3 regions of the Buttiauxella gaviniae genome follow, and region 1 is predicted to be linked to each of the others. Evidence: riboswitches for the same ligand, from Rfam matches in the RefSeq annotation. Region 1 holds a riboswitch; each other region holds the start of a gene.
The links. Region 1 has a riboswitch for thiamine pyrophosphate ahead of thiM (hydroxyethylthiazole kinase). Riboswitches for the same ligand answer to the same signal wherever they lie in the genome.

Region 1 (2,177 bases):
CAGAGGGGTATTAAACCAGGTGTTATGAAGTTTGGCGAAGTCAGGCGAGCGCCGAATTTTACACAGGCTTTGATTGACCAGCGTCTTAAATTCATTGTCATCATGAGGGAGCAGGATGACAAAAAACTGCGGTTTCCCAACCCCTTTTTCGCTGACGGAAAATGATTTTTCATCGTTTCTTGCTTCGATGATCTCTTTTAGGGAAATGTCATTAATAAAGGCCGCAGATGCCGTCCCGTCTTGCATCAAATCAAAGGCCTTTTCCATGGTCGGCGTTGAAATGACTAGCATATTCAAACCCAACTCACGGTTTGCCTGATTCAGCGCAATGGAATCGACAGACCCGGCCGTGACCGTCACGGTATGTCCCGCTAATTGTTCAATGCGGGCGATCTTTTTATCTTTAAGCGTGGCAAATCTTGTGTAGGAGTAAGTATAGGGAGTGGAGTAATCAGCAATGCTCTTCCATTCAACGACATTCGCATTAACTGAGCAGATCATATCCACTTTTTGTTCACGTAGCAGCGCATCCCTCTCAGGCAGGTATTTATTATCAATGTAATTAACTTTTAAATCAGGGATGCTCAGGCGTTTACTCATGTCATTAATAATGACATTACATAAGTCGATAACATAACCAACAACTTTTCCGTTGGCTGTTTTATATGAAAAAGGTGGGGCGTCACGATAAGCGATATTTATTTGATGTGTCTTCGTGATGTTATCTATGGTTTTTGATTTTTGCGCTGTTGCCAGGGAGCTAAACAAACAACAAACAAAAAGAACACATGTCGTTAACGGGTTAAATATTTTTGTCATTCTGTTTTATCCATGCGTTATTTTGTTTTATATAGTTATGAAACTTGTTGAGTTTATGTGTTTTTAACGGCATTTAACAAAAGTAAATATTTTTAGCTAGTTATACACGTAAAGCTGACGGGTGCCAATTTATTATATCGGCTGAGGCTTTGTTTATGGCTATATAATATTCAGGAGGTGTTATTAGCTTCTGTTGGAAAGTAATTAAAAATGTTGTGATTATGTTTTTACTAATTGGTCAAAATAATAATCCTTTAAATATATCACCCCGGCAGATTAGGCGTTTAAACAGCAGTCAGCCATGAGAGGTTTACAGAACGCAAAGGGGGCTTTATTCTGGACGGCGATTAATCATCTTTATGATTTCTCGATGACTCGGGGTGCCCTTCTTTGTGAAGGCTGAGAAATACCCGTACCACCTGATCTGGATAATGCCAGCGTAGGGAAGTCAGATGCCTGCCAGGTCATCCCTTCTTCACGCCGGGCAGGAGCTTTTACGATGCAACCTGACCTGCTACCCGGCCATCGCGCCGCGACGGTTTTACACGATTTACGACACGCTTCCCCTCTGGTTCACTGCATGACCAACGATGTGGTGCAGACTTTTACCGCCAACGTTTTGCTTGCCATAGGTGCTGCACCTGCAATGGTGATCGAGCCCGAAGAGGCCGCGCAATTTGCCGCAGTTGCCGGTGCGCTTCTTATCAATATCGGTACGCTTACCGCCGAACGCAGCGATGCAATGCTGGTCGCCATTCACGCCGCAAATGAATCCTCCACACCCTGGGTGCTTGATCCGGTTGCCGTTGGCGGGCTGACATTTCGCACCCGCTTTGCCCTCGACGTGCTGACTCTCAAACCCGCTGCCATTCGCGGTAATGCCTCAGAAATCTTAGCTCTGGCGGGGGAACAATCCGGTGGTCGTGGCGTGGACAGTACAGACGATGCCTTTTCAGCATTACCCGCGGCACAAAGGCTCGCTCAGTATACCGGGGCGATTGTCGCCATCACGGGTGAGCGAGATTATGTGACCGATGGCAAAAACACATGGCATGTTGCAGGCGGCGGGGAATTGATGACGCGAGTCGTCGGCACAGGGTGTGCGCTTTCTGCAGTTGTGGCCGCCTGCTGCGCGTTGCCCGGCTCGCGTTTGGATAATGTGGCTGCGGCCTGCCAGTTTATGAAGCGTGCGGGGGAGCAGGCGATTACCGTAAGCCACGGGCCCGGCAGTTTTACCCCGGCGTTTTTGGATGCGCTCTACGCGCTTAATGCGGAGGCGCTGGCATGAAAGGTTTAAAACGCATTAACGCGCTGACCATCGCAGGAACTGACCCGAGCGGCGGCGCGGGTATTCAGGC
Region 2 (2,177 bases), 1.3 Mb from region 1:
TCATACAGGAAGTTTTCCTGATGATGCGACAGGCACCATTTCGCCATAATCGAACCGCCGCGTGAAACAATGCCCGTGAGGCGTTTGGCGGTCATTGGGACATAACGCAGTAGCACACCGGCGTGAATGGTGAAGTAGTCCACGCCTTGCTCGGCTTGTTCCAGCAGCGTGTCGCGGAACATTTCCCACGTCAGGTCTTCGGCGATGCCGTTGACTTTTTCCAGCGCCTGATAAATGGGCACGGTTCCGATAGGCACCGGGCTGTTACGTAAAATCCACTCGCGGGTTTCGTGAATATAACGGCCCGTGGAGAGATCCATCACCGTGTCTGCACCCCAGCGGGTCGACCAGACCAGTTTTTCCACCTCTTCTTCAATCGATGAGGTCACCGCCGAGTTACCAATATTGGCGTTCACTTTTACCAGGAAATTACGCCCGATTATCATTGGCTCAGATTCGGGATGGTTAATGTTAGCAGGGATAATCGCGCGGCCCGCGGCGACTTCATCGCGCACGAATTCAGGTGTGATATTTTCCGGCAGGCGTGCGCCAAAACCCTGGCCAGGATGCTGGTGGTGTAATACTTCATCACGGATCCGCTCGCGCCCCATGTTTTCGCGTATCGCGATAAACTCCATTTCCGGCGTTACAATCCCTTTGCGAGCGTAGTGCAGTTGAGTGACAGTTTTCCCGGCTTTGGCGCGTTTCGGTATGAGTTGTGTTTCAAAACGCAATTCATCCAGGCCATCATCCGCCAGCCGCTCTTTGGTGTAGGCAGAGCTGCGATCGGTAAGTGTTTCGCAGTCATTTCGTTCGGCAATCCAGTTCGCCCGCAGCGGCGAAAGCCCGCGCAGAACGTCGATGTTAATCGCGGGATCGCCGTACGGCCCGGAGGTGTCATAAACCGGAATAGCGTCATTAGGGGTGAACTGCGGATTTTCTTTGCTGCCGCCGGTTGCGGTTGGGCTCAATTGAATCTCGCGCATCGGTACGCGGATATCTTCCCGTAAACCGGTGAGATAAATACGTTGCGAGTTGGGGAAAGCGGTTCCTTCCAGCGTATTGATAAAATGCTGAGCGGCAGCACGCTGTTTGCGGCGGTTAGGTTTTTTTTCAGTCATAGACATAGCTCATTCCAGTGATTATCAGGAGTGGCTTGTCAGAACAACGGAGGAGTAATGGATGTGGGACGCCCGCGCACGGGTGATCCCAAAAGCAGAATTACTCTTGTTCCCTTCGCAGGTATTAACCTGATCAGGTTCCGCGGATCCCGAATTAACGGTCTCAGCCGGTGCTTAACGCACTCGGCACTCCGACAAGAAGAAACCCATATTGCTACGGGTCGATATGTAAACTACTCGTTAACAGTGCAGAACTCAAGCCGGGCGTGCAAGAGTGTCGGTGTCATTTGCACTGTCATCTAAACCGTGGTCGTACGCTAGCTGAATGAGTTTATCTTCCAGCGAGAACCGAGATTCCAGTGCTTCGCCGATGCCGGACAACGCATTCTGAAATTCAATGTAATTATCATGATCGATTGCGCTTTCGAGATGCGAATCGTAGAAATCCATGATTTGCTGGGTATTGGCTTCCAACTGTGGGTAAAGATGCGTTGCCGCTAAAAGCGGGCTGCTACCTTCCATTTCGCTAATAATGCGTTCATAAATGTTGAAGTGGCCTGACGACAGATAATCCACCAGATTGTGGCAAAAATTATCCAGAGCTTTTTCATCGAGCGCAGTATGGGATTCCTTGTTAGGCTTCATCCCAACCATATTGTAATAAGCCACCAATAAATGTTTGCGGGCATGTAGCCATTGGTCGACTAACTCATTACTACCACCAACGCGCTCAGTCAGATTTTCTAACTGGTTAAGCATGATTGACTCCGTGAGTTATATACTCGTCATACTTCGATTTGCAGAATGTGGCTGCTATTCGAATTGTCGCGAGCAGAAGATGTAACGCAAACGTACCCAAAATTGTTACGGCTATTTGTTTATACCAGTGAACTCGGGGATGTGCACCAGGTTATGGAACGTGTAATTCAAAAGTTAGATCAGGGCTGGTTTATCGTCAGTCATGAACAAAAATTGTGGTTGCCAAAAGGCGAGCTACCTCACGGAGTTGCACAAGATTTCCAGCTAGAAGGCGCCATTGGGTTGCCTATTGGCGAG
Region 3 (2,177 bases), 2.3 Mb from region 1:
TGCCAGAAAGAGAAACGCAGCACGTGCCACAAATAGCTATCCTGCAAAAGCGCGCGGATATCGGTTTGCGGCGCGTTAAACCACAGCGCCATAAAAGCCGCGAGGGCTACAGCCACCACCAGCGTGGCGGCACATAGCCCTGGGATCAGCCAGCCTGCAATTAGCGGCTGACGGCGCGTTGCCATTCGTTAATCCAGTTGGCGCGTTGTTTAGAAACGTCTTGCGCGCTGTATTCCAGCGTCGTTTGCGGTTTTACCAGGCCGTTAAAGCCTTCCGGCAATTTCACATCGGTCACCGGATACATCCAGTTGCCGGTTGGGATAGTGTTCTGGAAGCCAGGGGACGCGATAAATTTCATGAACTTTTCGGCAAGCTCAGGCTGTTTGCTGGAAGCCAGGCGGCCTGCCACTTCGACCTGCAAATAATGGCCTTCGCTGAAATTCGCCGCCGCGTAGTTATCTTTCTTCTCTTCGATAATGTGGTAGGCCGGGGACGTGGTGTAGCTCATTACCAGATCGCCTTCGCCTTTCAGGAACAGGCCGTAGGCTTCAGACCAGCCTTTGGTGACGGTGACGGTTTTCTTCGCCAGTTTTTGCCAGGCTTCAGGCGCTTTGTCGCCATACACTTTTTGCATCCACAACAGCAGACCAAGCCCTGGCGTACTGGTGCGCGGATCCTGATAAATCACCTTCCATTTTTGGTCACTTTCGACCAGCTCTTTCAGGCTCTTCGGCGGATTTTGCAGTTTGTTTTTATCGTAAACAAACGCGAAGTAGCCGTAATCGAACGGCACGAAGGTGTTGTTATTCCAGCCGCCAGGGATTTTCAGTGCGCTTGTATCCACATTGCTCGGGGCAAACAGTTTGGTTTGCGCCGCCGCTTCCAGCAGATTGTTATCCAGACCAAGAATCACGTCCGCCTTACTGTTTTTGCCTTCCATGCGCAGGCGGTTCAGCAGGGAAACACCATCTTCCAGTGCGACAAATTTCAGCTCGCAATTGCAGTCCGCTTCGAAAGCTTTTTTCACCGCAGGGCCAGGGCCCCAGTCGGCGGCAAAGGAGTCGTAGGTGTAAACAGTCAGCAGGGGTTTTGCGAAAACAGGGGCGGCGATGAGCGCCAGTAACGGCAGGAATTTTTTGAACACTTTGCACCTCTTAGGATTAGGGGTGGCAAAGGACTTTGAGAATTGAGCCTCAAATCCCTTCGCCGGCGTTATCCGGATCAGGTTCGACGGGTATTATCTCAGCCAGACTTTTGTCTTAGCACCCCGTTGAGAACGCGTGCATTGTAATGACTTTGTGAATGTTGCGAAAGCTCTACGGTTCCGGTGGCGCAAACCACGCGGATTTAAAGTCGAACCACCCCAAGGTATTCATCCTCACACCGCGCATACTGCGTTGCCCTTCGATACGCAGCCAGTGGTGAATGAGGGGCAAAATATCATTATTTTCAACGCGCTGCTGGCACCACTCCGGGAGAGAAAGTTCGCCGTTATGCCATTTACGGGTATCCGTTTCCCAATCCATCGAGATACATTTTTGAATCAGCGGCACTTCATAAAGATGTGAATAAAGGGAAAATTCCAGCGGCAAGGTAAAGTTTGCGCTATTTAGCCAGATATCGCTTTCCGCATCGCCCTGATGCCACTCTTCATAACTCACTTCCTCGACGATAAGTTTAACGCCTTGCCGCGCCAGCAACGCTTCCATCACTTTACTGATCACGCGGTGCTCGACGTGATCGCGATAAAACGTCAGCGTGACGGATTCCAGCCCGGCGGGTTTCTCAAGAACCGGCTGCGGGCGCGTATGGTGCCAGCGTGGGAGCAAACCATAGGCCGGGAACCAGTACTGCTGATTTTGTTCGCCTGCGCTATACAGCAGATGAATGGGGGCCAGAATGTGGCTCAGCCAGCGGCGCACCTCTTTATTGCTGCCGCATTGAGAGCGGCTATCAAACAAAATGTAGTAACAGCCTTCTTCAAGACGGCTCTCAACCGCTTTCTCGCTATCAGGCATCCCGGATAATTGCACTGCGCAACTGACTTCCTCGCCGATCTCCGGTAACACCCAGAAATTCACCTCGTCAATTAATGCGCGATAGCCAAAGTAATCATCGTAAGCCTGAATTTTTAGCTGATTGGTGTTATTGCGCACCACGGAATACGGGCCAGAACC

Region 2: it holds a riboswitch for thiamine pyrophosphate, as region 1 does, so the genes downstream of both, thiC (phosphomethylpyrimidine synthase ThiC) here and thiM (hydroxyethylthiazole kinase) in region 1, are expected to answer to the same signal.
Region 3: it holds a riboswitch for thiamine pyrophosphate, as region 1 does, so the genes downstream of both, thiB (thiamine ABC transporter substrate binding subunit) here and thiM (hydroxyethylthiazole kinase) in region 1, are expected to answer to the same signal.

What each region holds. Positions count from the first base shown of each region.
Region 1 covers NZ_JBFMVT010000002.1:3,490,178-3,492,354, forward strand. Annotated here, with positions in the region: gene AB1E22_RS16690 (transporter substrate-binding domain-containing protein) at 1-819, opposite strand, end outside; TPP riboswitch at 1,186-1,282, shown strand; gene thiM (hydroxyethylthiazole kinase) at 1,319-2,107, shown strand; gene thiD (bifunctional hydroxymethylpyrimidine kinase/phosphomethylpyrimidine kinase) at 2,104-2,177, shown strand, end outside.
Region 2 covers NZ_JBFMVT010000002.1:2,164,706-2,166,882, forward strand. Annotated here, with positions in the region: gene thiC (phosphomethylpyrimidine synthase ThiC) at 1-1,121, opposite strand, end outside; TPP riboswitch at 1,215-1,325, opposite strand; gene rsd (sigma D regulator) at 1,377-1,880, opposite strand; gene nudC (NAD(+) diphosphatase) at 2,034-2,177, shown strand, end outside.
Region 3 covers NZ_JBFMVT010000002.1:1,164,267-1,166,443, reverse strand. Annotated here, with positions in the region: gene thiP (thiamine/thiamine pyrophosphate ABC transporter permease ThiP) at 1-185, opposite strand, end outside; gene thiB (thiamine ABC transporter substrate binding subunit) at 161-1,144, opposite strand; TPP riboswitch at 1,181-1,280, opposite strand; gene sgrR (HTH-type transcriptional regulator SgrR) at 1,317-2,177, opposite strand, start outside.